DNA from 4 places in the Terrabacter sp. Soil810 genome. Region 3 is predicted to be linked to each of the others. Evidence: riboswitches for the same ligand, from Rfam matches in the RefSeq annotation. Region 3 holds a riboswitch; each other region holds the start of a gene.

What was found. A riboswitch is a leader RNA that binds a small molecule or an ion and turns the genes downstream of it on or off. The one in region 3 is predicted to bind cyclic di-AMP.
Region 1: it holds a riboswitch for cyclic di-AMP, as region 3 does, so the genes downstream of both, ASG96_RS03185 (C40 family peptidase) here and ASG96_RS23930 (C40 family peptidase) in region 3, are expected to answer to the same signal.
Region 2: it holds a riboswitch for cyclic di-AMP, as region 3 does, so the genes downstream of both, ASG96_RS24530 (transglycosylase family protein) here and ASG96_RS23930 (C40 family peptidase) in region 3, are expected to answer to the same signal.
Region 4: it holds a riboswitch for cyclic di-AMP, as region 3 does, so the genes downstream of both, ASG96_RS18420 (CHAP domain-containing protein) here and ASG96_RS23930 (C40 family peptidase) in region 3, are expected to answer to the same signal.

The regions. Positions count from the first base shown of each region.
Region 1 covers NZ_LMSW01000001.1:704,157-711,200, reverse strand. The annotation lists gene ASG96_RS03200 (sigma-70 family RNA polymerase sigma factor) at 1-482, opposite strand, end outside; gene ASG96_RS03195 (hypothetical protein) at 972-1,583, shown strand; gene ASG96_RS03190 (DsbA family protein) at 1,631-2,314, opposite strand; gene ASG96_RS03185 (C40 family peptidase) at 2,411-3,187, opposite strand; cyclic di-AMP (ydaO/yuaA leader) riboswitch at 3,190-3,365, opposite strand; gene ASG96_RS03180 (metal-dependent transcriptional regulator) at 3,573-4,268, opposite strand; gene ASG96_RS03175 (MFS transporter) at 4,298-5,563, opposite strand; gene ASG96_RS03170 (hypothetical protein) at 5,642-5,980, opposite strand; gene ASG96_RS03165 (hypothetical protein) at 5,984-7,044, shown strand, end outside.
Region 2 covers NZ_LMSW01000011.1:110,683-117,726, reverse strand. The annotation lists gene ASG96_RS06425 (CHAT domain-containing protein) at 1-2,096, opposite strand, end outside; gene ASG96_RS23750 (hypothetical protein) at 2,872-3,027, opposite strand; tRNA gene ASG96_RS06420 (tRNA-Thr) at 3,522-3,594, opposite strand; gene ASG96_RS24530 (transglycosylase family protein) at 3,747-4,388, opposite strand; cyclic di-AMP (ydaO/yuaA leader) riboswitch at 4,401-4,614, opposite strand; gene ASG96_RS06410 (serine/threonine-protein kinase) at 4,910-6,757, opposite strand; gene ASG96_RS06405 (CBS domain-containing protein) at 6,858-7,044, opposite strand, start outside.
Region 3 covers NZ_LMSW01000001.1:171,310-178,353, forward strand. The annotation lists gene ASG96_RS00735 (GNAT family N-acetyltransferase) at 1-775, shown strand, start outside; partial or broken gene ASG96_RS24575 (ABATE domain-containing protein) at 932-1,414, shown strand; partial or broken gene ASG96_RS24580 (hypothetical protein) at 1,509-1,613, shown strand; gene ASG96_RS00745 (acyl-CoA dehydrogenase) at 1,725-3,587, opposite strand; tRNA gene ASG96_RS23030 (tRNA-Gly) at 3,841-3,914, opposite strand; gene ASG96_RS00750 (FBP domain-containing protein) at 4,130-4,624, opposite strand; cyclic di-AMP (ydaO/yuaA leader) riboswitch at 5,008-5,181, shown strand; gene ASG96_RS23930 (C40 family peptidase) at 5,400-5,735, shown strand; gene ASG96_RS00760 (DUF6345 domain-containing protein) at 5,882-7,044, shown strand, end outside.
Region 4 covers NZ_LMSW01000014.1:13,950-20,993, forward strand. The annotation lists gene ASG96_RS18395 (zinc-dependent alcohol dehydrogenase family protein) at 1-448, shown strand, start outside; gene ASG96_RS18400 (alpha/beta hydrolase) at 592-1,266, shown strand; gene ASG96_RS18405 (iron chaperone) at 1,460-1,834, shown strand; gene ASG96_RS18410 (VOC family protein) at 1,847-2,242, opposite strand; gene ASG96_RS18415 (sortase domain-bontaining protein) at 2,679-3,209, shown strand; cyclic di-AMP (ydaO/yuaA leader) riboswitch at 3,394-3,581, shown strand; gene ASG96_RS18420 (CHAP domain-containing protein) at 3,586-4,461, shown strand; gene ASG96_RS18425 (alkene reductase) at 4,714-5,784, shown strand; gene ASG96_RS18430 (GNAT family N-acetyltransferase) at 5,855-6,439, opposite strand; gene ASG96_RS18435 (potassium channel family protein) at 6,535-7,044, opposite strand, start outside.

The DNA.
Region 1 (7,044 bases), 530 kb from region 3:
GACCGGGACTCGTCGGGCAGCGAGCGCCAGGCGGCCCACACGGCGTCGCGCTCCTCCGCGTCGACGGCCTCGTCCTCCGCCGAGGCGGCGGTGCGGGTGTCGATGGTCGTCTCGTCGTCGGTGAGCACGACCCGGTTCGTGTAGCGCCGCGCGACGTCGATGTTGGCCCGGCGCAGCGTGCTCAGCAGGTAGGGCCGGAAGGCCGTGTCGGGGCCGCCGCCACCGCGGAGGGCGTCGAGGGTGCGGGTGAAGCTCTCGCTGACGAGGTCGTCGACGTCGCTCGGTGCGGCCACCCGCGCGGCAAGCCGTCGGGCCGCCGGTTCGTGACGCGACCAGAGCTCGGAGTAGGCGGTGTCGTCGCCCGCGCGCACGCGGTCGACGAGCGCCGCGTCGCTCTCGACTCCGTCGACGCGTCCGCCCTCGCCGGTCCCCGCCAGGGGCTCGCCCGTCACCCCGTCGTGCTCGCCGTGCGCCCGCTCCACGCTCTTTCGTCCCCCACCCGTACGCCGACCGCTCGTCGGCTGCCTCGACCGTCACTCCATCGGGTGCGTGACCGGGCGCCGGGTCCCGTCCCCGACCCGTCGGCACGTCAGCAACGCACCTCACGCATCCTCCCCCCAGGAGACGTGCGAGGTCCCGAATCATGGCGCGACATGCCCACGGATGTACAGGGTGGGAACCGGAGTGGGTGATTTGCGTGCGTTTGCGACACACTCGGCGCGCCGCGGCGTCTTCCTTGGTGATGCGCCGCGCCGGTCATCTCGGCCGAACGTTCGAGCCAGCAGTGGGGGCCATGGCGGGAGCGCATCACGGACGGCCGCGACGTGGCCGCCTTCCACCGCGTGGTGGGTGCTCCCGAGGAGGGGACGGGAGCACCCACCAGAGCCCGGACCCCTTGTCCACGAGCCTGATCCGGCCCGGCCCCGCGTGCGACGATGGAGGTTCCACGACCCGCTTCCCGGGAGCAGCACATGACGGCCACCCACCCGAGCCACGGCTTCCTGACCGAGCCGACCGCGACGCCGGACGTCGAGGCCTACTTCGCGAGCGACGTCGCCGACCACGGCTACGTCATGAACCTCAGCCGCGTCTGGGCCCAGTCCCCCGCCGCCCACGACACGCTGTTCCGCCTGCTCGCCGACATGGTCTCCGTCGCCGGTCTGACCTTCCGTCAGCGCGGCATCCTCATCTCCGCGACCGCCTCGACCATCGGCGACTCGTACTGCGCCCTCGCGTGGGGCGGCCGCCTCGCCACCGCGGCCGGGCAGGAGGTCGCCGGGGCCGTGCTCCGCGGCGACGACGACGGGCTCGACGCCGCCGACGCGGCCCTCGCGGCGTGGGCCCGGACCGTCGCAGGCAACCCCAACGCCACCACGCCGGCCGACCTCGAGCCGTTGCGGGCGGCCGGCTTCGACGACCGCCAGATCTTCGCGGTCACCGTCTTCGTCGCGCTGCGCCGTGCCTTCTCGACGGTAAACGACGCCCTCGGCCCGCTCCCCGACCAGCAGCTGCGCGCCGAGGCGCCACCGGCCGTCGACGAGGCGGTGACCTTCGGCCGTCCGGCCGCTGACCACCCCTCCTGACCGGGGGCGTATGCCGTCCGGCCGCCTCCGCGAGTCCCCCGGACCCGTCAGACGGTCTGGGTAGCGACCCCGCGCATGAGTGCGAGGTAGTCCTCGACCGGGTGGGCACCGGTCACGGCGGCATAGCCGTTGGCGACGACGAAGGGCGTCGACGTGACGCCCATGGAGCGCGCCTGCTGCTCGTCGGCACGCACCTGCTCGGCGTACTCGTCCGACGCGAGAACGGCCGACACGCGGCGCTCGTCGAGGCCGCACTCGGCGGCGAGCCGCTGCAGCACCTCGTGGTCGTCGATGGCGAGGCCCTCGCCGAAGTGGGCCGAGTGGAAGCGCTCGACCGCCGCGGAGCGTAGCGCGGGGCCACCCATCTCGCCGGCGAGGGCGCAGAGCCGGTGGGCGTCGAAGGTGTTGGCGCGCACGGCACGGTCCCAGTCGAAGACGAGGTCATCGGCCTCGGCCACCTCGCTCGCCCTGGCGTTCATCAGCCGGCCGGCACCGGCGTCGCCGCCGTGCCGCACCGACAGGTGCTCGCTGACGGGCACCGCGCCACCCACCGGAACGTCCGGGTCGAGCTCGAAGGAGCGCAGTCGCACCGTGACGTCGTGCGGGCGCTCGAAGGCTGCCACGGCGGCCTCGACCCGCCGCTTGGCGACCCAGGAGTAGGGGCAGACCAGGTCGCTCCAGAGGTCGAGCTCGATGAGGGTCGTGGACTCGGCGGCAGGCTGATCGGTCATCGACTCAGTCAACCACGGACGCCGTCGAGGCCGGAAAAGCGTTGCGCCCCCACCGGATCCGGTGGGGGCGCAACGTGAGGCGCGAGAGGTGACCGCTCAGATGCGGCCGTACATCGACGGCTGGGTCCAGATCGAGTGGTTGCCGATCACGGTGCCGGGACGCTGGGCGTCGATCATGCGGCCTGGGCTGACGTAGATGCCCACGTGGTAGATCGGCGAGCCGAAGAAGACGAGATCGCCGGGGCGCGGGTTGCTGACCGGCGTCGAGGCCGCGGCCTGGGCCGAGGCGGTGCGCGGGATCGAGATGCCAGCCTGGCGGTAGACGTAGGACGTGAAGCCCGAGCAGTCGAAGCCGGAGGGCGTCGTGCCGCCGTAGACGTAGGGCACGCCGAAGAACGACTGGGCGATGCCGACGATGCCGGTGGCGCTGGGGTTGGGCGCGACGTTGAGGGCAGCGCGCGTGGTCGAGCCGGAGCGCGACGCGCGCTCCTGTGCGGCCTCCCGCTCGGCGGCAGCCTTCGCGGCGGCCTTCTTCTCGGCACGCTCCGCCTTGACCTTGACGTCCTCGATGACGACGGGCTTGACCGTGGCCTGCTTGAGGGCGGGCTTGGCGTAGCCGATCGCCGACAGGGCGTTGCCGGCCTTGAGGGTGCCGACGGCCGGGCCGACGGCCGCAGGGCCGGCGGCGGCGCTGCTCGTACCGTCAGCGGCGTTCGCCGTGCCGGCGAACGAGGCGACGAGACCACCGGAGGCCGCGACGATGGCGGCACCCTTCACGGCGGGCTGGGCCGACTCCTTGGCGATCGTCTTGAGCTCCGAGATCGCGTTGAAGCGACCGGGGGCGCGGTGGCGCCCGGGAACGTTCTGAGCCACGTTTGACCTCTCGACGCCTACGAGGTGAGCTGTCGGGTTCGGGCTGGAGGTACTGCCCGGCCTTCGCTCGGACCAGGTTCGGTCCACGGAGGGCTTCACCCCGAGGGCGTCTCTCGACGCCCGGAGAAAGTGGTTCCCCCGCTCCTGCCGTGCGGTTCGTACTGAGCCTCAGGTCGATGGCAGGACTAGGCGGTCCGACCCGGGGCACTCACTCGACGGGGAGAGCAAGTTCGCCCACCGTACCCAAGTCCATGGGCCTTGTCACCTTCGAGTTCCCGGAAGTCAAAGAAATTTCAGCGACGCCAGGAAGGGCTCGGACGAGGTGTGGCAAGGCATGCCAAAACGACCCCGCAGACCGGGGCAAACCCTGCCGGACACGGCGTGTTCAGGCCGCCTGGCAGAAGACGTGGACGGCGACGTCGTCGGGCAGGGACACGCCGGTGGACGGCTCGCTGCCCTCGCGGACGGCCAGGACCCGGCCACCGTCACGGACGACCTCGACACGCGCCCCGGGCACGACACCGGCGCTCGTCAGCAGCGCGAGCGCCTCGGGGTCGACCTGCACGGGCTCGCCGATGCGGCGGATCGTCACCACGGCCGGGGCGTCGCCGACGGCGGCGGTCAGCGTGCTGAGGCCCGTCAGGAAGTCCTCGTCCTGACGCACCCCGAGCTCCTCGAGACCGGGGATCGGGTTGCCGTAGGGCGACTCGAGGCCCTCGCCGATGAGCCCGAGGATCTTGCGCTCCACCTTCTCGGACATGACGTGCTCCCACCGGCACGCCTCGTCGTGGGCGTACTCCCACTCGAGGCCGATGACGTCGACGAGGAGCCGCTCGGCGAGGCGGTGCTTGCGCATGACCCGGGTCGCGAGCAGCCGGCCGTGGTCGGACAGCTCGAGGTGCCGGTCGCCCGAGACGGCGACGAGACCGTCACGCTCCATGCGGGCGACGGTCTGCGACACGGTGGGGCCCGAGTGGCCGAGACGCTCGGCGATGCGCGCGCGGAGGGGAACGATGCCCTCCTCCTCGAGCTCGAAGATGGTGCGCAGGTACATCTCGGTGGTGTCGATCAGGTCCGTCACGGTCATACCTTCTCAGAGTCGGAGAGCGGTCAGGGACCGCTCGTGGCCGGTCCTGTCGCGGGCCCGGTCGTGGGGCCGGTCCTCGGGCCCCGGGTCGGGTCGTGCCGCGGCACCCAGATGCGCAGCCAGCCCGCCCCGACGACGGCCCCCACGCCGAGCACGACGGCGGAGGCGCCGAGCGACATGATGGCGCTCAGCCCTGACAACGCCAGAGGGCCCGCCGCCCTTCCCACGTCCGCGCAGAGGCGCCAGCCGCCGAGGAACTGCGCCCGTCCGTCCGAGGGCGACGCGTCGGCTCCCAGGGTCATGATGAGCCCCGCGCCGAGACCGTTGCCGAGGCCGAGCACCGCGGCCGCGGCCGTCACCGCGACGAGGCTCGTCGCGAGCGGCAGCAGCATCATCCCGAGGCCGAGCACGAGCATGCTCGGCACGGCTGCCGCGACTCGGCCGTGGCGGTCCATGAGCCAGCCCGACGGGTAGAAGAGCGCCATGTCGAGCGCGCCGGCGACGCCGAAGACGAGTGACGTCTGCGCCGGGGTGAAGCCGACCGACTCGGCCCACAGCGGGACGAGGGCCTCGCGGATGGCACGCGCACCAGCCACGCACATCGCCCCGGTGCCGAGCGTCAGGAGCACGTGCCGGTGCTGGAGGAGCACCGAGGCCACGCTGCGGGGCGGGCCGCCGCCGGCTACCCGGTGCGCCGACCCGGTGATGTCCGGGGCGAGGAGGACGAGGACGAACGCGGCGAGGCTCGCGACCGCGCCGACGGCATACGCCGCCTCCGTGCCCCACCGCACGATGACGAGCGAACCGATGAAGGGCCCGACGAAGTAGCCGATCCGGTGCACGCCGCCGAGCGTCGACAGCGCCCGCGCACGCATCGCCACCGGCACGGCCTCCGTGAGGTAGGCCTGCCGGGCCAGGCCGAAGAGGGAGCCGGCGAGGCCGATGACGAGCACGCCGGCGAAGAGCATGACGAGACCGCCCGCGAGCGCCGCCACGAGCATGCCGACTGCCTCGATGACGGCGGCGACGAGCAGCGCCCGCCGCTCACCGATGCGCGCCGCGAGCGCACCCGACGGCAGGTCGCCGAGCAGCTGGCCGACGCCCAGCATCGCGACGAGGAGCGCGGCCACCCCGACCGAGGCGCCGAGCTCGCGCGCCGAGACGGCGATGATCGGCGACACGGCGCCGGCCCCCGTCGAACCGAGAAGCGTCGGCCCGTATGCCGACAGGGCGATGGCGCGCAGGCTGCCCCGGCGCCCCTGCGCACCGTCCCCCCGAATCTCGGTCACGCCACAGGACCCTAACGATCGGGTTACTCGGGTGGCCGGGCCGACCAGCCGACGAAAGCATTGGGGCGTGGCCAGGACTCAGAGGACGAGCAGACCGAGGGCGGTGGAGGCGGCGTTGGCGGCGATGACCGCGAGTGCCAGCGTCACCGCGTCCTCGCGACCCCTCACGCGCCACCACCAGCAGAGCAGCGCCGTCTCCACGACGGCGACGACGACCTCCGCCCCCGCGAGCTGCCACGGCGACCCGAAGCCGGTCGACACGGCATACAGCACGGGGTGTGTCACGACGTTGACGCCGACCGCGCCGACGAGCGCGCGGCCCCAACCGGCCCAGCCCGCGGCCCGTGCGAACGCGACGAGCACCGGCACTTCGACGGCGAACGTCAGCACGAGGGCCTGTAGGGCCGGGAGGCTCACCTCGTGACCGCCGAGACCCGGCCGGGTGGCTCGGTGTCCGACACGCCCGCCCCGTCCGTGGCCGTGCATCGCTCCGGCACCATCACGCTCCTCGTGCTGACAGCCGTCGGCCTCTCGCTCGCGATCGCGCTCGGGGCGCCCATCGCGACCGCCGTCATCGGCCTCATCCTCTTCGGCATCCTGCACAACCTCCTCGAGATCCGCTACGTCATGGGCCGCTTCTCGGGTCTCCTCGGCCGGCCGTTCCTCGAGCTGCTCCTCGCGCTCATCAGCGGCATCGTGGTCTGCCGGCTCCTCGCGGGAGTCATCGGGCGACCCGCACAGCTCGCCGAGATCGTCCTCGGCTACGCCATCCTCGCGGCCGCCGCCCGCCACGGGTTGGACGGCCGGCGACGCGTCGCGGCGTGGGCCGTCATCGGAGCCGCGGCGGCCGTCTCGCTGAGCTTCCCGACGTACTACTTCGTCGTCCTGACCCACCTCCACAACGTCGTGCCCCTCTTCTTCCTCTGGGAGTGGTCGCGTCGCATCACCTCCCGCCGCGGACGCCGGGCGTTCCGCGCCGTCCAGCTGCTGTGGGTCGTCGCGATCCCGGCCGTGATCCTGCTCGGGCTGCTCGACGGGTCGCTGAGCGCCGACCCCGGGATCGTGCGCAGCGTCGTCGGTGACGGGCAGACGGTCCTGGCGGCGAGCTCCCCACCGAGCGCCTCGGCGACGGTGCTCGGGATGCGCTTCCTCACCGTCTTCGCGTTCATGCAGACGATGCACTACGTCGTGTGGGTCGCCCTGCTGCCCCGCGTCGCGCCGGACGCGTCGGCGGCCTTCGAGGCGCGCGTGCCGTGGGTGACCGGACCCCGGCTGTGGGCCGCGGGCTTCGTGGCGGCCGCGCTCTTCGCCGTCCTCTTCGGCCTCGACTTCGCCCAGGGCAAGGCGTTGTATGCCGCCCTGGCGAGCTACCACGCCTACCTCGAGCTCCCGGTGCTGCTGGCCCTGCTCGTCGGGGCGCGGAGCCTGTCCGCGCCGGCCGGCAGTGCCGGTCCGCGTCGCGACAGCGCCGGCTCCGGGAC
Region 2 (7,044 bases), on a different contig from region 3:
ACGCGGGCCTCGATCTCGTAGCCCTCGTCGCCCGAACGGGAGACGGCGGTGATCCTGCCTTCGGTTCCACCGCTGAACCAGTCCACCCCGCCACCAGCGCTCTGGCGGCCGGCGGGCCTTACCGCCGCGCCGGCCCTGTCGTCGCCGAGCACACCGAGCATGACGAAGAAGTCCTGACGCGGACGTAACGGGTCGGTGGTCGCCATGCCCGTACTGTCGGGCCCGATCTCGAACGAGACCGCGTCCCCGTAGTACCAGTGGGGCGGGTCGTTCACGTCGACGGGGCGCACCGAGGAGTCAGTCACGACGGCGTGCAAGAAGAGAGCTTCGTTGTCCCACAATGCGTGCCACGTGCCGCGCTGTCCGTTGCGGGGGGAGGGCTCGTATCCCGAGACCGGAGTGTCGATCGGCTGGACCGGGACCGAGCGCCAGTCGTCGAAGGAGCCGTCGACTGTCGGCGTGAGGGCGGCGCAGCCGACGGCGAGGTCCGTCGTAGCCTTCGCCGGCATGCCGGTGCTATCGGTCGGGTGGGATCCGCACGCCATCGCGACAACCGGTTCCAGCCTCTGCAGCAGAGTAGGGAGGTGTCGCCACACGAGCCAGCCCGCGACCACGATGGCCGCGAGTGCACCCAGCGTCCAGATGCTGGTCCGGACACCGAGCAGGCGCGACGCGGCCGGGTGGCGAGTGCCGGAGGGGACCTGCGTCGCGGACTCCGTTGGTGGAGCGACCTGCTCGGCCTGCTCGTCCGTTGGCAGTTCCGTGCGCAGGTCTTCCGGCGCGTGTGCCGGAGTGTCCGTCGGGGTGTCCGTCGCGTCGCCGGGTTCGGGCTGGACCCGCTCGAGGATCTCGGTCACGTCCGCGTAGTCCGGACTCTCGGCCGCGATCTGTTGCAGCAGCGGCAGCGCCGTGCTCGTATCCTCCGAGGCGAGAGCGCCCTGTGCCGCGGAGTAGAGCGACTCGATCCGGTCCTGCCGGTTCGGCGTCCGTCTCACGAGCTCCGTGATGTTGAACGGCTGCGCAGATCCTGAGCGCAGGAGCACCGCGGTGCCCCACTCGGAGGCGTCGGCGGACACGGCCATCGCCTTGCGGACCTCGCAGATCGCTGCATCGATGCTCAGCCCTCGACTGAGGAACCAGTAGAACTCGTGGCTGAACACGAGCGCGGCGCGGTCGGAGATCTCGGTCTGCATCGCGACGACGGCTGGCAGACCCTGATGAACCAGTGCCTGACCGACGCCGCTGAACGAGTTGCGGCCGGAGGTCATGGACCCCTCGCACGCGTTGAGGACGGCGAGCTGCAGGTGGCGAGCGTCGTGGAGCAACGTGCCGAGATTCTTGCCGCTGACCAGTTTTGCGGTGCCGTCGTCGTTCTCGAGGGCGAGGAAGCCCGTCTGCTCATGGCGGTCGAAGCCACCGTGACCGATGAAGTGAAAGGCGTGGTAGTCATCGAGCAGGGCTCGGTGAAGCTGGGTGAGGGTCGCATGCTCGAAGACGACGACTTCGAGCTGCCCGCTCTTGACGAGGTCCCCCGTGGTGGCCCGGAGCAGCTGCAGCTCGCGGTCGACCTCGAGCTTGGGCATGTCAGTCGGGCTGGCGCTCATGACGAGCACCCGCAACGGCGGCTGGATGTCGATCACTGGCCGGTCGGCTGAGGCGATGAGACGAACGATCGGCGTGTCCTGCGACAAGGTGAGGAACCGGTCGAGGCGGGTGTCGTAGAGGTACTCCCACGGCACCGTCGCGATCTCGGGCACCTTGTCGAGGCGGAGGCGCAGCCGCAGGTCTTTGTCCTGGGCGGCCGCTGTGGCCAGGCTGTCCCGGAAGGCTCGAGCGACGTCACCCGACAGCAGTGCGTCGGCGAGCCGCCGGCCGTAGTCCTCAATCCCCACATCTCGCCGCGGGGCAGGCGCGAGGCGTCGTGTGGCGACGCGCGGAGGCCCGACCGCCACCTTGAAGTCGAAGAGCTCGTCATCCGTGAACGGCGGCGTGAAGGGGGCGGACACCTGGCCGGCCGGCGAGGACTCAACGCGCGCGGCATACCCCTGGCCCTCAGGCGTGAGAGCGAGGTCGAAATCTAGATACTCACGGCTCATAGGTTTCCTCGAACTGCAGGCAGCGCACCTGCATCAACAGAACGCCGGCCTGGACCCGGTGATACACGTTCGGCGCTGCCCACTTCAGTCCGACGTACCGAGTACTGCAGTTTGACAGGGATCGGTCTGGGCCGCTGCGCTTCGCTGATCGTTGGTGCTGATCATCAGCCGAAGCCGTCCGTTGGCCTTCGCGTCGCTGACGTTGACGTTCTGGCTCCCCACCCTTCGGCCCTGGCCGGAGGCACCGTTCGTCCAATTTCGGTCTAGGGGACGCGGGCCTCGAGCTCGTAGCCCAGTCGCTGACCCTCGCCACGACGTCGCTGCTGCATTGGTCTGCCCGACCACGCGTGGCACGCACGCCACACGCTCGCCCTGGGCGAACTGCTGGAGCTCGACTCCGAGCACCTCCGCGGAGCTCATCTTCTCATTGAGGAACTCGATGACGCACATGCGCAAGGACCTCGCGTCATATAGCCGGCCGTCCGCCGCATCGGCCTCGCCCGGCGATGGCTTGTCCGCCGCACGGAGCCGCGTCGCAAGTCCGGAACGGCGCGCGCCCCGCCGGGCCGTCGTGCGGAAGGGCTGCCAACCGCTCGGGGGGTTGACTGGCGGCGAATAGACACAGCTTTGCGATCGCGCGACTCGGGGCGTGTGGAGGAACCATCCAAGCCGGGTGATCGTGAGCTCGGCATGTTGGGCGGTGAAATCAAGCGTGCTCAAGAACCCGTGGATCCGGAAGAGGTTGGGCTGGTTGTAGCCGCCGATCGGGTTGCGTTCAGTCGTCCTTCTTCAGGCTCGGGTACTTCTTCACCACGGCCGCGCGGACCTTCTCCTGCTCGGCCGCGGTGCCGTGCTGTGCCACCCGAGCCAGCGCATTCCGCGCATGCTCGAGATCGAGGATCGGATACGGATACTTCATCTGCTCGGGCAAGGCGAAGGAAGACTCTTCAGGTTCTTGCGGTTCTTGCCGCTGCTCAGGTCTTTCGTCAGGGAGGTGACCCCTTTGCTCAGCGCGAACGACAGCTGGGTGCTGTGCCTCGTCACCTACCCACCAGTCCGTCCGCACACCGGTTCTTACCGGTCGGTGGCTCGCGCACGCGGGGAGGGGCGGGCCCGTTGAACCACCCGGCATGTCCGAAGAGTCCCCGGCGCGCTGCGAGGCGATGCGGCCCCACTCAGGCGGCGATCAGATGCCTCGAGCACGCTGCCGTGACCCACAAACCCGGCCCTGTCGTGCGATCCATGTGCGATTAGACGCCGAGTTCAGGGACACAAGCATCCACAACTTCCGGGCCCACGGCGGCCCGGCTAGCGACGTTTCCGCAGGTCAAAGTCCCTTTCGGAACCGACGCCACCTTTTGAGATAACAGATGAGAAACAGGTGCGGCTGGGAGGCCAGTTCCCTTATGCACCAATCAAATTCCGAGCTGGCGAGGGGACTCGAACCCCTAACCGCCTGTTTACAAGACAGGTGCGCTACCAGTTGCGCCACGCCAGCACGTCCCGGCGCGAGCGCCGCGGACGGGCGAAAGCGTAGCCGAGCCGGACCGCATACGCCCACACGGCTCGGCCGGGGGAGACGAAAGGACGGCCCCGCGCAAACCCAGGGGTTGGTCGCGCGAGGCCGTCCGGCTCAGTTGTATCAGGAACTCACGGGAGTCGCAGAGTCTGACCCACGAAGATGAGGTTCGGGTTGGTGACCCGGGCCCCGTTCGCCTTCCAGAGGGACTTCCAGCCGCCGGCCACGTGGTAGCGCGCGGCGATCTTGCCGAGGGTGTCACCACTGCGGACGGTGATCTTGGCGCCCTTGGCAGTGTTCTTCTTGGTGGACGTGACGGCATACGTCTTCTTCTTGACGACCTTCTTCGTCGTCACCGGCTTGCGCACGGTCGACCGCGAGACCGGGGTCGACGTGGCGCCGCCGTTGGCGCGCGTCAGGCCCGCGCGCTGCGAGCACACCGGCCAGGCGCCGGGGCCCTGGGAGGCGAGCACACGCTGCGCGACGGCGATCTGCTCGGCCCTGGTGGCGAGGTCCGCGCGCGGTGCGAAGGCCGTGCCGCCGTAGCCGCGCCACGTGCTCTGCACGAACTGGAGTCCGCCGTAGTAGCCGTTGCCGGTGTTGATGTGCCAGTTGCCGCTCGACTCGCACTGGGCGACGCGGTCCCAGACGGAGGCCGCCTTGGCCGACCCGCCCGTGGCGATGCCACCGACGATGGTGGCGGCTCCAGCGATACCGACTCCCGCGATGCGCTGCTTGACCGAGACCTTCTTGGTCGCAGCATGCTTCGACATGTACTGCATGGTGTTTCCTTCCTGACGCGCGCCTGCGGGGTTAGCTGTCGGGTTGGGGCGTCAGGTGCCCTGTCGCGGATGCGACTTCACCCCGAGACCAGATCTCGTCCTCTTGTCATGCGCTTCGACACACATGCACTCACTGGTCACACTGGGTCCCCCGTCCTCGCCCGGCCCACGGCTGTGGGCTGCATCCCTGGCTGGCGAGGCTCGGCGCGCTCAGGGAACGGATTGATGGGTGTCCATGTGAAGTTGTGGGAGCGTTCGTGTGGAGCCGGACGCGACGAAGCGACCCGGGAGCCAAGTGCTGCAGCTCCCGTCCGACCCGAGAGTCGAGGCCGCCGAGCACTGACGGTACGGGACGTTCCAGCCCTGCACAAGGAATGTCGAGACACTTCCGTGATCTTTTCCCAGCCTCTGACAGGGGTTGATGCGCTAGGGACACAGGGCCCGCACAGAGGTCGCATCAGGCACCCACAGACCCCACCGGGCGGGCCTACAGACGCGGCGGTGCGCGGCCGTCAGTGCCCGAACGGGTTGGCCGTGAACGGGTCCCACGTGAGGCTCGTGCCGTGCTGGAGCGCCACGAGAGCGGCCACGACGCCGAAGACGGCGAGCAGCCCGGACACGATCTGCGCGGCGAGGCCGGCCGGCACGAGGCGCCGCGCGATCGAGCGCGACCCCCGCCGCAGCGAGGCACCGCCGGGTCCCCACCACAGCATGAGCAGGCCCAGGACGCCGCCGACGGCGAGCGTGATCGGGGCGCCGGGCCCGAGGTCGCTCCCCTGTGTCCCGGCGAGGAGCAGGGCGGCCGCGAAGATCCCCGCGAGCGCCACGGCGACGGGCAGGAGCAGTCCCACCCCGGTCGCGATGATGCCGACGACGAGGTGCCACGGGCTCGAGACGACGGCGAAGGGCACGTCGCTGCGCCGACGCCCGAAGTCGTAGCGGCGCAGCACGAGCGCCGTGACGGAGCGGTCGGTGGCGCGGGCGAGCGCCGACAGCACCACGAGCACGAGCAGGGCGATGCCCGGCCAGGCCATGAGGGCACCGATCCAGGCGATGCCGACGGCGGCCAGCAGGCCGGTGCGCATCGGCAGGCCGATGCGGGGGTCGCCCTCGCGCGGGGCCGGCTCCGCCTCCTCGTCCCACTCGTCCTCGGGCCAGTAGCCCTGCTGGGCCTGCTCGACGTCCTCGCCCCCGTGCCCGTGGAGGGCGTCGTAGTCCTGCGCTCCGCCCCACTCGTGGTCCGACGCCGGCTCGTCGTCCCAGCCGTGGTCGTATGCCGCCGGGTCGGGTGCGGGCGCCGGGGCGCCGGTCGGGGGCGGGGCCCACCGCACCGGGGTATCGGCCGGGTGCGCAGTCGCCGGCGTCACGGGCGGCATGACGGCGGTGCTGCCGTTCTGGACCACCTGTGTGTCGCCCGGAGTCGCGGCGCGGCCGTCGTCCCAGGGGTTGCCGCTCGGCGTCGGCACGGTCGCCGCACGCCCCGCGGCGTAGAGCTCGAGCGCCGCGATGACCTGGTCGGCGTGGGGCCGCAGCCTCGGGTCGGGTGACAGCGACGCGCGCAGCAGCGGCACGAGCCGAGGGTCGACGCCCTCGAGGTCGACGTCACCGGCGCGGACCCGGGTGAGCACGGCGTCCATGCGGGCGCGGCCGAACGGCGGACGGCCGGACGCGGCATACGTGATCGTGGCGGCCCAGCCCCACCAGTCGGTGGCGTCGGTGATGGCGGCACCCTCGACGAGCTCGGGCGAGAGGTAGCCGGGCGTGCCCATGACGAGCCCGCCGACGGTGTGGCGCACGTCGTCCTGCAGGTGCGCGATGCCGAAGTCGATGAGCACCGGGTCGCCGTCCTCGATGAGGACGTTGCCCGGCTTGATGTCGCGGTGGACGACGCCGCACGCGTGGATCGCGCGGATCGCCTCGGCGATGCCGCGGGCGAGGCGCAGCAGGTCGGCGGGCGCCAGCGGGCCGTGCTCCTCGACGACCTCGTCGAGGGCCGGACCGGGCACGTAGCGCGTCACGATGTAGGGGCGGGGCGCCATGACGTCGGCGTCGATGACGCTCGCGACCCGGGCGTCGCGGATGCGCGAGAGTGTTTCGACCTCACGGGACAGGCGCTGGCGGGCGTCGGCGTCATGGGCCACGTGCGCGCGCAGCACCTTGATCGCCACGGCGCGGCCGCGCGGGTCGAGGGCGAGGTGCACGACGCCCATGCCGCCCTCGCCGATCTCCTCGATGAGGCGGTACGGGCCGATGCGCTGCTGGGACCCGGGACCGCCGGGCTTCGGGACCACGGGCACACCACCGGTGCGCGCGCCGGGCCGCGGGGTGGGCACCCGCTCGGTCCGGTCGTACGCAGTCATGCCCCTACGGTATGCGACTGGCGCGCTGCCGTAGGAACCCTGCGGCAGCGCGCCGCGGAGTGTCCCGGTCGGTGGTGGTTGGTCCCCTTCGTCCCGGTGCTCAGCTGCTGATGTAGTCGCGCAGCTGATCGCGCTCGGACTGCAGCTCGGACAGGCGGTGCTTGACGATGTCACCGATGCTGACGATGGCAGCGAGCTTGCCGTCGGCGTCGACGATCGGCACGTGGCGCACCCGCATCTCGGTCATCGTCCCGGCGAGGTCGGCGATGTTGTCGTCGGCCGAACCG
Region 3 (7,044 bases):
GACGATGACCTGGTTCGACGTCCAGGTCGACCCGGCCCACCGCGGTCGCGGCGCGGGCTCGGCGCTCGTCGAGCGGCTGGTCGCGAGGGCCCGCGAGGCGGGTCGGGTCACGATGGTCGTCGACTTCCTGGTGCCTCCCGCCTCCGAGGGCCACGGCTACCGACGCTTCGCCGAGCGGCACGGCTTCCACCTCAGCAACACCGAGATCATGCGCCACCTCCGGCTGCCCGTCGACGAGGAGCTCCTGGCCCGTCACGGCGAGCACGCCCGCCCGCGCTGGGAGGGCACCTATCGCCTCGAGACCCACGTCGGGGGAGTGCCCGAGCACCTCCAGCAGTCGCTCTGCGCCGTCATGAACCAGCTCGCCGTCGACGCGCCCACGGGTGACATCGAGTTCGAGGAGGAGTCGCTGACACCCGCCCGCTACCGCGAGTACCTCGAGGTCGCCAGGGCTCAGGGGCGCGTACGCCTCACGACCGTGGCGGTCCACGAGGACAGCGGCGACGTCGTGGCCTACACCGACCTCCTGCTGCCCTCGGGGGCGCCGGGCGTCGCCTGGCAGTGGGGGACCCTGGTCCACCGCGACCATCGGGGACGCCGGCTCGGGATGGCCCTCAAGGTCGAGAACCTTCGACGCCTGCAGGCCGACCACCCCGAGCGGCGGCGGATCGTGACCGGCAACGACGACACGAACTCGTGGATGGTCTCGATCAACGAGGACCTCGGCTTCCGGATCGTCGAGCTGTGCCCCGCCTACCAGCGGTCGCTCGCCTGACCGTCACCCGCCGGCCCACCGCCTCGACCCCTGAGTCGGGGCCGGTGGCCGGCGCCCCTCTCGTCGTTGGTGTAGCGCGGGACGAGCGCGTCGGCTCAGGTCTGCACGCGGGGCAACCATTCAGACGTCACTAACCGGTTAGCGACACCGATCTGGTTGGCATGCGGACCCGTCGATCGCCTTGATCGTCTCCTGTACACGTACGACGTCGACGGACGGGAGCTCCCGGTCCGCATCGCGGGCAACCCGACGCTCGAGCTCGTCAACACCCCCGCGGGCTGGTCGGCCGCCACCGCAGAGCAGGTCGACTACCTCGACGACTACGACGACCTCGTCGTGTGGGCCCGGGAGTGCGGCCTCGTCGACGAGGTGGCCGCCGCTCGCCTCCGGCGTACCGCCCGACGCGACCGGCTCGCCGCCGGCGCCGTCCTCCGGGAGGCCCGGCGCCTGCGCCGCGACGTCCATGACCTCGCGGTCGGCGTCGGCAGGCGCACTGCACTGACGCGGGTGTCGACGCTGGCCGTCGAGGCGCGTCAGGCTCAGATGCTCACGGCCACGAGCGATTCCGTCGCCTGGCTCTTCACCCGCGACGCCGGCGTCCACGAGCCGTTGTATGCCGCCGCGCTGGCTGCCGCAGCCCTGCTGACCTCCGAGGGCGGGCGGGCACGTCTCCGCCGGCCCGGGCGACGGGTGCGGGTGGGTCTTCCTCAACCCGTCGGGCCGTCGGCGCTGGTGCATCATGTCGGTCTGCGGCAACCGGGCCAAGGCGCGGGCCTACGCCGAGCGGCGCCAGCGCACCGGCCCGACCTCCCCGACCTCCCCGACCGCCCTGCCCTGAGCGACGGCCCCAGCCCGCAACACACCGAGCAGGTCACAACGCACCCGAATCGGATCCGGGTGCGTTGTGACCTGCTCGGTGTGTTGCAGTGGAAGCGAAGGGGGGTACGCGTCAGAACGCGGACTCGGGGACGTCCATGAGGTCGTTGTCGGTGGCCTCGGCGATGGCGCGCTCGGCCGCGATCTTCGGCAGGACGTTCTTGGCGAAGAACGAGGCCGCCGCGACCTTGCCACGGTAGAAGTCGGCGTCCTTGCCCGAGGCGCCGCCGTCGAGTGCAGCCTGGGCGACCTCGGCCTGGCGCAGGAGCAGCCAGCCGACGACGAGGTCGCCGGCGGCGAGGAGCAGGCGCGTCGTGTTCTGGCCGACCTTGTAGAGGTTGGCCGTTTCGCCGCCCGTGCGCGGGTCGCTCTTCATGAGGTCGCCGATCATGTGGCCGACGATGCCCTGGACGTCCTCGAGCGCCCGGCCGAGCAGCTCGCGCTCGGTGTCGAGCGAGCCACCGAGGTCCTTGGCGAACTCCTGCACCTGGCCGGCGACGTACTGCAGGGCCTGCCCCTTGTCCCGGACGATCTTGCGGAAGAAGAAGTCGAGGCCCTGGATGGCGGTCGTGCCCTCGTAGAGCGTGTCGATCTTCGCGTCGCGGACGTACTGCTCGATCGGGTAGTCCTGCAGGAAGCCGGAGCCGCCGTAGGTCTGGAGCGACTCCGTGCCGAGCAGCACCCAGGCGCGCTCCGAGCCGAGCCCCTTGACGAGCGGCAGCATGAGGTCGCTGATCCGGTTGGCGACCTCGGCGGCCGAGCCCTTCTCGAGCGGTGCGGCGGGGTTGCCGGCCTGCGCCTGGTTGACGGCGTCCTGCTGGCTCGCGGTGTAGATGACGAGCGCGCGCAGGCCCTCGGCGTACGCCTTCTGGAGCATGAGCGAGCGTCGGACGTCGGGGTGGTGCGTGATGGTGACGCGCGGCGCGGCCTTGTCGGTCATCTGCGTCAGGTCGGCGCCCTGGACGCGCTCCTTGGCGTACTCGAGCGCGTTGAGGTAGCCGGTCGAGAGCGTCGCGATCGCCTTGGTGCCGACGAACATCCGGGCGTTCTCGATGACCTTGAACATCTGCGCGATGCCGTCGTGGACGTCGCCGAGGAGGGTGCCGACGGCCGGCTCGTGCTCGCCGAAGGTGACCTCGCACGTGGTGCTGACCTTGAGGCCCATCTTGTGCTCGACGTTGGTGACGTGGGCGCCGTTGCGCTCGCCGAGCTCTCCGGTCTCGAGGTCGACGTGGAACTTGGACACGATGAAGAGGGAGAGGCCCTTGGTGCCCGGGCCGGCGCCCTCGGGGCGGGCGAGGACGAAGTGGACGACGTTGTCGACCATGTCGGACTCGGCGGAGGTGATGAAGCGCTTGACGCCGGTGATGTGCCACGTGCCGTCGGGCTGCTGGACGGCCTTGGTGCGGCCCGCACCGACGTCGGAGCCGGCGTCGGGCTCGGTGAGCACCATCGTCGTGTGCCAGGCCCGGTCGACGACGTGCTTGGCCAGCTTCTTCTGGTCGTCGGTGCCGAGGTGCCAGAGGAGGTTGGCGAAGGAGTAGCTCGCCGTGAACATGTGGATGGCCGGGTTGGCGCCGCAGACCATCTCGGCGACGGACCAGCGGAGCGAGGCCGGCACGACCATGCCGCCGAGCTCGGCGGGAACGTCGAGGTTGCCCCAGTCACCGTCGACGTAGGCCTTGAACGACTTCTTGAACGACTCGGGCATGGTCACCGACTGGCTCACCGGGTCGTAGACGGGCGGGTTGCGGTCGCTGTCGAGCAGGCTGTCGGCCAGCTCGTGCTCGGCGAGGCGCGAGACCTCCCGGAGGATGTCCTTCGCCGCGTCGACGTCGACGTCGGCGTAGATCCCCGTGCCCAGGACGTCCTGACGGTTGAAGACCTCGAAGAGGTTGAACTCGAGGTCTCGCACATTGCTCTTGTAGTGGCCCATCCGGGGACCCTCCACGTTCTGTCGCTCGTCGTGCGTCCGCACTGTCGTCGGCGGGCGCGCCAAGTTACTGGCCGGTCACTTCCATGATGCTACTGACGGGTAACGATCGCAAGGGGGAGAGGTCACGGTTGCGCCACGGGCCGGGCCGAGGGCGTATGCCGCCGGGCCGGCGCGCACCGCCGGGACCGGGCGACCTGGCATACGGCATCGGACAGCAGAAGGGCCCGGTCGCGATGACCGGGCCCTTCTCATCTGGAGCAGGCGGCACGAATTGCACGTACGTCTTCCTTCTGGAAGAAGGCTGTTCTGCTACTGAACTACGCCTGCGAGGCGACGCCAACCGTAGCAACTCCGGGCCGCCGGAGTCCAAACGGACGCGCCGGGAGCCTCGACCGAGCGCCGAGCGAAGGTCCTCCCAGTGCGGCCCACGGGCTCCGCTCGGTCCGCGCCGTGCCCGGTGGCATGGTGCGCCACACCACCGGGCCGGCGTCGCTCGAGGTCGCGGGCTGAGCCACGTCCAGCGACCGGGCGTCAGCGGACGCTCACGACCCGTCGCGCAGGCGGCGGGCGAAGGCCGACGACCTCGCCCGGAGCTCCTCGATGCGCCGCTCCACGAGCGCGAGCGGGTCGAGGCCGCCCTCCATGCCGTTCGGCAGGCGCCGGACGTGGGTCGAGCAGCTGAAGTCGGCGTGCACGAGGGTCCCGAGGCTGTTGCCCTCGCGCCCGGCGGCGCCCGCCCGGCGTGCCACGAAGAGCGTGACGTCGCTTGTCGCGAAGACGTCCTCGCACCACGCGCACGTCGTGCTGGCCTTGCGGGTCCGCTCGGAGGCCCGCAGGAGCAGGCCGACGGGTTCGTCGTCGACGGGGATGACGGCATACGCCCGCTGCGGGTTGCTGCGGTCGACCCAGCCGAGGTAGTCGAGCGACTCCCAGCGGAGGCCGAGGTCGAGGTCGGCGGGAAGGTTGGCCTGCTTGGCCTCGCGCCGCGACGCGTTGACGAAGGAGGCGCGAATCTCTTTGTCTGTCAGTGGTTTCACGGTCTGTTCCTGTCAGTCGGGCAGGACCGGATGGCCCGGTCAGCCGGGGTGGGGGAGGTGGCGCGGGACCGGGACCGCTGAGCAGGCCATGACGGCCACCCACCTCTCCGCGGGCCTCCCCGCTGACGACTGACGTGCCCCGACGGAGCCGCGTCCATGGTGCGTGGTGGAGGGTGCGCCGGTCCACCCCTTAACGGCACGGGCCGCCGAGGGCGTATGCCGTGGGGTCACGGCGCGCCTCACAGGCGCCCTGAATGCCCCTGATGTCCGCCTGAATACCTTTTGACTTGTCAACTATTGCCATAATCTGACGTTCCATGCACTTTTCGTGACCTGTCTGTCACCGTCGATGGATGCTCATCGCCCGGGGTCCTCCCCGAGCGGCCCACCGGACGCCGAGTCCTGTCCACCGGTGGGGCAGCCACGCAATAACGGACAGGAGTGGGGGACCCACTTTCGGGCCGGTCAGCCGGTCCTTGGGGTGAAGCCGCATCTGCGGCCGGGCATCTTCCGCCCGAACCCGACAGCTCACCTCACAGGCGTGGGAAGGAAGTCCACCATGTCCATTTCTACCCTTGCACGCCGAATTCCCTTGCAGTCCTTGGCGATCACGCCACTACTAGCAGCAGCTCTCCTCGTCGGGACCGGAGGCGCACCGACATCGTCGGTCTCGCCCCACGCGGCAACAGGCTCAGCGCAGGGTCCGGTCACCATCAAGGCCAGGTCGGTCGCCTACGTCTCCGCCTACGCGCGAGCCGTCCGAGGAAGGGCGGCGGTGAAGATCGCCGCCGCACAGCAGGGCGACCCGTACCGGTACGGCGCCGCGGGTCCGTCGGCGTTCGACTGCTCCGGCCTCGTCTACTACACCTATCGCACGCGCCTCGGTGTCGGTGTGCCGCGCACGGCCAGCGCGCAGCGGCTCGCCAGCGTCCGCATCAGCAAGTCGAACCTCCAGCAGGGAGACCTGATCTTCTTCCTGTCCGGAGGACGCGTCTACCACGTCGGGATCTACGCCGGCTACGGCAAGGTCTGGCACTCGCCCAAGCCCGGTCAACGCGTCCAGCTCTCGAGGATCTGGACGACGAGCTGGGTGGCGGGCCGCATGCCCTGACGGCTGCGGTGTCGGCCGTCGCCTGCGGCGTCGGAGTCGATCCAGACCGGGACGGAGCGATACGTCGCGAACTGCGACCTGTATCACTGGTCCGGTCGTGGACCACTTGTCCGTGCGTCGCCTGACGCAAGGAACAGGGAGATCCCATGACCATGTCACTACCCGTCTTCGAGCTGGGTCGACCCGAGCTCGACCCCGGCCGCGTCGCAGCTCTCGCAGCCGACCTCTTCGAGCTCGAGGGTGAGGTCACCGAGGATGGTGAACGACTCTCTGTCTCCGACGAGAACCTGCTCCTCGAGGTGTTCGTCGCCTCGGGGGACCTCTTCGCTGCGGACCGCGCCCAGCTCTGGAACCCCTCACTGCGGCCCTCGCTGCCGAAGCCCGAGGAGGCCTACGACCGGGCCCGCGAGCTGATCCGGCGTCACGACCTGTGGCAGACGCAGGGGGACCTGGTCGAACTCGTCGAGCTCGGCGCCGGGGCCACCCATGTCGCCGCCCGAGGGCGTCGACGCGCTCGGGCGGACCGTCGAAGCCGTCAGCTCGACGTGCAGGCGCGCTTCGTCCTCGGCATCCGCAATCCGGGGGTCGACTCGGAGTCGAAGGTCCTTCCGGTCATCGGAGGTGGCGGGAAGCTCACCTTAACCTTCGGCGACGGCGGCCGGCTCATCGGCGCCAACGGAGGCTTCCGCCCGATCGGGGAGCCGCACGTCGTCGATGCCCTCGACGTGGACGAGGCCTTCGCGCGGCTCGGCGCCGACGGCGACCTCGGCGAGGTCGACCGCCGCGGCGCCTACCTCGCCTACTACATGGCTCCCGGCGATGTCGTCCAGGAGCTGCTCACACCGGTCTGGGTCTTCACGAGCGACTTCGAGGTCGAGCACGCCGGCGGCAAGGGCAGCTCGACCGTGCACGCCCGCCACACCTTCGTCGCGGCGACCGACCACGGACCGGTCTTCCCCGAGGCCGAGGTGCAGCCCGAGCGATCCGACCGCGCGCCCGCAGGACGGGCACCGCGATCCGAGCGTGCTGCGCGCGCGCTCAACCCGAGCGAGGCCGGGACGAGCTGGGTCAAGCAGATCGACCAGAGCCAGCCGCTCAACGGGAGCCCGGCGAACGCCCAGGGCTTCGTCGACGGGCTCTCGGCCGACGGCTGGCAGACGAACTTCAACTGGGGAGACCTCAACGCCTGGGAGTCCGACTGGCACTCCGACGACGACACGTGGGTCGATGCCGCCGACTTCGTCTTCTACACCGGCCACGCCAACCAGAACGGCTGGGTGCTCTGCGTGCCCGGCAAGAAGCAGTCGGT
Region 4 (7,044 bases), on a different contig from region 3:
CGTCGCGATGTCGCGCCACGAGCCGCGCCAGGCCCTGGCCCGCGAGTTCGGCGCCACCCACGTCATCGCCGAGCGTGACGACGCCGGCGTCGAGGCGGTCATGGAGCTGACCGACGGCATCGGCGCCGACTCGGTGCTCGAGTGCGTCGGCACCGACCAGTCGATGAAGACCGCCTTCCGCATCGGCCGGCCCGGCTCGACCGTCGGCTTCGTCGGCGCCCCGCACGGCGTCGAGCTGCCCGTCCGGCAGATGTTCGTCCGCAACGTCGGGCTCGCCGGCGGCATGGCGCCCGTGCGCACCTACCTGCCCGACCTGCTGGGTCGCGTCCTCGACGGCCGCATCGACCCGGGCAAGGTCTTCGACCTGACGCTCCCGCTCGACGAGGTCGCCGAGGGCTACCGCGCCATGGACGAGCGCCGCGCCGTCAAGGTGCTCCTGCGCCCCTGAGCAACCCTGGACAGCCGCCTGACGGCGACACCGATCGGGTATGCCGTGTGGGCACCAAGCCGGTGACGCGCGCGCTCCGAAGCACCGGGGTGACCCGCGAACCCGAGCACACGGCATACCCAGCGGCGGCAGAGGAGCGAGACGTGACGCACGCCCGGCTCATCGACACGGCGGCCCCGAGCGCGCCCCGCGGCGTCGTCCTCGTGCTCCACGGGGGCGGGGCCCGACGCAGGCCGATGCGCGTCAGCCCCACCCAGCTGTCGGTGCTGCGGATGGTGCCGATCGCGAGCCGGATCGCGCGCGCCGCCAAGGGCGAGCTCGCCGTGCTGCGCCTGCTCAACTCGACGCGTGGCTGGGACGCCCACCAGACGCCGGTCGACGACGTGCGCTGGGCCCTGGGCGAGGTCGCCGCCCGCTTCGGCCCCGACCTGCCCGTGTGCCTCGTCGGGCACTCTCTCGGGGGTCGCGCGGCCCTGCTCGCCGCCGGGGAGGACCCCGTCGTCAGCGCCGTCGCGCTCAACCCGTGGCTCTACCCGGACGAGGGACGGCTCGACCTCACCGGCCGGCGGGTGCTCGTCGTCCACGGCGACGACGACCGCGTCGCCCGGCCGACCAGCTCGGCCGCGGTGGCCCGCGACCTGGCCCGCACCGCGGAGGTCGGCTACGTCACCGTCGAGGGCGGCAAGCACGCGATGCTGCGACGGCACGACGTCTTCGACGGGCTCGCTGCCGACTTCGCCGCCGCGACCCTCCTCGGTCGCCGTCCCGCAGGCGTGGTCGGTCGGGTCCTCGCCGGTGAGGCCTGGGTCGACGTCTGAACGGCCGGACACGGACATGGATGGCGGGGGCGCTCCCCGCACGTCTTGCGGTCCCCATCGGCTGAATGCACGTTTTGTGATTTTATGACCAGTTGATCCCTAATTGTGTGCTTACTTTGCAGTCGTCCGTTTCGTTGAATACAGTCAGGACACCCCTCCAACGACCGGTCCGGAACTGAAGTGAGGACCACGATTGGCCCCGAGATTTGCGTCAGTCGATGACTACATCGCCTCCTACCCCGAGGAGACGCGAACTCAGCTTGCGGGAGTCCGCCGCGCGATCCGCGAGGTAGCCCCTCACGCGGGCGAGAAGATCAGCTACGGCATGGCGACGTTCACCGTCGACGGCAAGCCGCTCATCTACTACGCCGGCTGGAAGAACCACGTCGGCCTCTACCCGGTCCCGACGGGCGACGCGCGGTTCGAGGAGGCGATCAGCCCCTATCGCCGCGCCAAGGACACCGTGCGCTTCCCGATCAGCCGGCCGGTCCCGCTCGAGCTCGTCTCCGAGATCACCGAGCTCTGCCTCAAGCGCCGCGCCGCCGTCTCCGAGGGCCACGACGCCTGAGGACCGGACGGGTCAGCCGGGGCCGGGCGCCTCGATGACGGACAGCACGTTGCCTGCCGGGTCGGTGAACCACGCAATGAGCGGTCCGCCCTTGCGGAAGATGCCCTTCGCGTCGGTCTCCATCGGCGTGCCCTCATACTTCTCGAAGACGACGCCCCCCGCGGTCAGCTCGTCGACCGCTGCTTCGATGTCGTCGACCGGGAAGTTGAGGATCGTGAACGACGCCGGCTCGTGGTTGGGCTTGGGGTAGACGAGCGTCGGGCGGTCGCCGCCCTCGCCGGCGAGGTGGAGCGTCAGCATGCCGTTCTCCTCGGTGACGCGCAGGCCGAGGGTCTCGGCGTAGAACGCCCGGGCCGCGGGGATGTCGTCGACGGAGAAGCCGCTGAAGGCGTGGGAGCTGGTCAGCACGGTCGGTCCTGCCTTTCTTCTTGCTTCGGCACTTCTTCTGCTTGCTTCCGGATCTGCATCTTGCGTCCGGTTCTGCGGCGGGCGCGGTGCGCGCCCGCTCCACCCAGTCAAGACCCGTCGGCCGTGCACCGGGGGCCTCGACCGGAGAAATGTCGCTGGAACCCCAATCCAACCGGCAGCGGGCCGCGAACCCCCACGCGGAGACGGTCGACGACGCCCCCCCGTCTGAAGCAGAGATGGATGGACGGTTTGTCTCCCCGGAGTCTCCTCGGCCGGACCCACCGCCACGGCGAGCCCGTCCACCAAGGGCCCGTCCAACCCGAGCCAGTCGGCGTCCCCCGGTCAGGGTGGGACGCCGGCAGGCGGAGGTGGGGCCGCCGTTGCGGGCGCCGGCATCGGCGACTTCCTCGAGGCGTCCGAACCGACCTCGATCGAGATCCCGTCGATCGGGGTGCGGTCGTCGCACTTCGTGCCGCTGCGCGTCCAGCGGGACGGGACCATCTCGGTGCCGGGCACGGCCCAGGAGGTCGGGATCTACGACGCCGACCCCACGCCGGGACAGCTCGGTCCGTCGGTCCTCGCGGCGCACGTCGACACGCCCTCGGGGGTGCCGGGCATCTTCCACGAGCTCGGCAGGGTCAAGGCCGGCGACGTCGTCACGGTGTCGCGCCGCGAGGGCTCGCACCTGACCTTCACGGTCGACCGGGTCGCGGCCTACACGAAGACGCAGTTCCCGACCGACCTCGTCTACAAGGGCGACGTCACCAGGGCCGAGATCCGGCTCGTCACCTGTGGCGGGCCCGACCCGACAGCCGCAACGAGTACCGCGACAACGTCGTGGTCTTCGGCCACCTGTCGAGAGCCGGCTGACGCGCCGGCTGACGCGCCGGGGCTACCGAGGGTCCCGCCGGTCGGGACCCCGCGGCGTACCCATGGGGGGCTTGTCCGATACGTCCCCCGGGTGTGATCCACGTCTCACCCGGCGGAAGGTAAAGCGTTGGTATAGACGCACACAACGGACTTTCAAGGGCGTACCCCGCGCGTCGCCGTTACCGTGGCGTGACATTTGCCAGCTGCCTCGTCTAGTCTTCCGGGAGTCCGGCCACCTGGTCGGGCTCTCGTGAGGTGGACCGCCTAGTCCTGTCACCGCCTGACGAGAGAGATCAAACCTTGTGACAGGAGCGGAGGAACCACACGTTTCTCCGGGCGTCCGGCGCAACGACTTCGGACGTCCTTGGGGTGAAGACTCACCCGCCACGCGACCCGTTCGCGAGGCAGGTGGCCCGGGCACCTTTCCGCCCGAACCCGACAGCTAACTTCGTAGGCGCGGAGAGGTAAGACGCGTGAACACTGAGATCATCCGCGGTCGCCACCGTGCGCCAGGCCGCCACAACCCCCTCAACGAGCTCAAGCTCCTCGCCCGCGAGTCGGCTCAGCCGGCCATGAAGGCGGGTGCTGTCGTCGCCGCCACCGGTGGACTGGTCGCCACCTTCGCCAACCCGGCGAGCGCCGACACCTTGTCGCCCAGCTCGGGCGACGTCGCGGCTGCTGCCGGCGTGGACGCTGCGGCTCCGGCCGCTGTCGGCCCCGCCACGGCCGCCGCTCCCGCCGCCTCGACCGCGCTGTCGAAGATCGGCTACGCCCCCGCCGCGCAGCAGGCCGTCGCCAAGCGCGTCGCCAAGCCCAAGCCGCAGGTCATCGAGGACGTCCAGGTCAAGACCGAGCGCGCCGCCGCCAAGGCTGCCGCCGAGCGCAAGGCCACTGCCCAGCGCGCCTCCCGCGACCTGACCCGCTCGACGCTGACGAACAGCACCTCGTCGACGAAGTCGAGCAGCAACGGCTCCGTCCCGAGCGCCTCCTCCGGCATGCGCGCCTCGTCCAACTGGGCCACCGACGGCCAGTGCACGTGGGGCGCCCTCAACAAGTGGTACCAGTCCGAGGGCTACTACCCCGGCGGCTGGACCGGCAACGCGATGGTCTGGGACACCGGTGCCGCCAACGCCGGCTACACCGTGAGCGGCACGCCGCGCACCCGCTCGATCCTCGTCATGGAGCCCGGCGTCCACGGCTCCTCGAGCGTCGGCCACGTCGCGTGGGTGACCGCGGTCAACGGCAACGAGGTGACGATCGTCGAGATGAACGCCCTCGCCGGTGCGTACAACTACAACACCCGCACGCTGACCGACGGCCCCGGCATGAGGTACATCTACGCGCCGTGACCCATCAGGTCGCGACCGTGGAGCTCTCCGCGAGCTGAGCGCGTACGAAGGGGAGGATGCCTGCGCATCCTCCCCTTCGGCATACCCCCGCGAACCCTCGGCCGCGTGGGATCCCCCACACGCGCAACCCTGGACACCGGGGAATGATCCACCGGCCCCGCTCCTTGTCGACTGGGTAGTTGAAGGCTCCACCGGTCGCCGGTGGAGCCGCCGACCGCGACCACAGTCCCCGAGAACGTGAGGAGCAGGCCTGTGTCCACGGCCTTCGAGAGCATCCGCATCGGCCGCTGGGACCTTCCCCAGCACTTCGTCATGGCACCCCTGACGCGCAACCGCGCCGGCGAGGGCCAGGCGCCGACCGAGCTCAACGCCGAGTACTACGGCCAGCGCGCGAGCGCCGGTCTCATCATCACCGAGGGCACCCAGCCGAGCGCCGTCGGGCAGGGCTACCTCGACACCCCCGGCATCCACTCCGACGAGCAGGTCGCCGGCTGGCGCCTCGTCGCCGACGCCGTGCACGCGGGCGGTGGCCACGTCGTCGTCCAGCTCATGCACGCCGGCCGCGTCGCCCACCCCGACAACAAGGGCGGGCTCGAGAGCGTGGCGCCGAGCGCCATCGCGGCCCCCGGCGAGGTCGTGACCCCCAGGGGTCAGCAGGCGTATGCCGTCCCGCGGGCCCTCGAGACCGATGAGATCCCCGCGCTCGTGGCGGAGTTCGTCCACGCTGCGCGCCAGGCCGTCGCGGCCGGGCTCGACGGCGTCGAGGTGCACGCCGCGAACGGCTACCTGCCGCACCAGTTCCTCGCGCCGTCGAGCAACGAGCGCACCGACGGCTACGGCGGATCGCCCGAGAACCGCGCCCGCCTCGTCGTGGAGATCACGAAGGCGGTGGCCGAGGCGATCGGCGCCGACCGCGTCGGCATCCGCATCTCGCCGTCGCACAACATCCAGGGGGTGCTCGAGGAGGACGAGGCCGAGACGGCCGCGACCTACGAGTCGCTCGTGGAGGGCATCGCGCCGCTCGGGCTCGCCTACCTCAGCATCCTCGGCGACCCGGAGTCCGACATCGTCCGCGACCTGCGCAAGCGCTTCGGCGGTCCGGTCATCCTCAACACGGGCTTCGGCAAGGTGACCGAGCTGGCCGACGTCGAGGACATCCTCGAGCGCGACCTCGGCGACCTCGTGGCCGTGGGGCGCGAGTTCCTCGCCAACCCGGACCTCGTCCGTCGCTGGCGCGAGGGCGCGCCCCTCAACGAGCCGAACCCGCAGACCTTCTACGGCGGCGGCGCCGAGGGCTACACGGACTACCCCGCCCTCCCCTGACGTCCCGCCACCCCCGTAAACCCCGTCGAGTGCGCTCACTCGACGGGGTTCACGGGCATCAGGTCCGGTGTCAGGTCGGCTCGGGTGGGTCCTGGCCCGCGAACGCTGACGGGAGCGGGTCGCCGAGGGGGCGCTGGACCCAAGCGACGTCGTGCGAGGCGCCGAACTTCCAGCCGATGTCGCGGTAGGTGCCGACCGGCTCGAAGCCCATCGAAAGGTGCAGCCGTCCGCTCGCCTCGTTTGGCTGGGTCATCCCGGCGGCGGCCATCCGGTAGCCGCGGGCGGTGAGCCGCTCGAGCAGCGCCTCGTAGAGCCGGCGGCCACCACCGCGGCCGCGCCGGCCCTCGGCGAGGTAGACCGACACCTCGCACGACCACCGGTACGCGGCGCGCTCCTTGAACGGGCCGCCATACGCGTAGCCGGCGACCTCGCCCGCGTCGTCCAGCACGAGGAACGCGTGACGCGCCTGGGCCTTGGCGATGCGCCGGACCATCTCGGCGACGTCGGGCGGCTCGGTCTCGAAGGTGACCGTCGTCCCGGTGACGTAGGGCGCGTAGATGCCGGCGCACGCTGCGGCGTCGTCGGCCGTCGCGTCGCGCACCCGAGGCGGTTCGAACGGGTCGGAGGGTTCGAGCGGTTCGCGCGGGTCGGACATGCCGCGATGCTAGGCCGCGCGTGTGTCGGCGGCGTGAACCGCGTCCGGCACGGTCGGTCGGGGAGAGCATCGACCTCGGCACCACGAGCTGACGCTCAGGCCCGGTCGGGCCCCCCGTCCTCCTCGTCCTCGTCGGGGTCGGGGTCTGGCGGCGCCTGGTTCGACCGGGACGCGTCCAGCGCCTCGAACAGCGTCCGCGGCACGGGTCCCGACCGGGGCTCCACCGGGGCACCCGCCGAGCCGCGTGGCATACCCGCCGCGAAGCGGGACACGATGAGGGCGACGAAGGTGACGAGGTAGACCTGCCCGATGACGGCCTCGCTCGCAGCCGCCATCCGGCCGAGGTCGGCCACGGCCGCGACGTCCCCGTAGCCGACCGTCGAGATGGTGACGAGGCTGAAGTACATGTACGTCGTCGTCGACACGTCCTCGCCGAAGAAGGGGGTGACGGTGTAGGCGTCGATGGTCTGGAAGAGGAAGGCGTAGGCCACCGCGAGCTGCAGGTAGGCCGCGACCGAGCCCATGATCGTCTGGATCGTGACGACGGTGTGCTGCAGCACCCGGCGGGCGATGAGGACCGGCGTCAGGGCGGCCGCGAGCAGCCA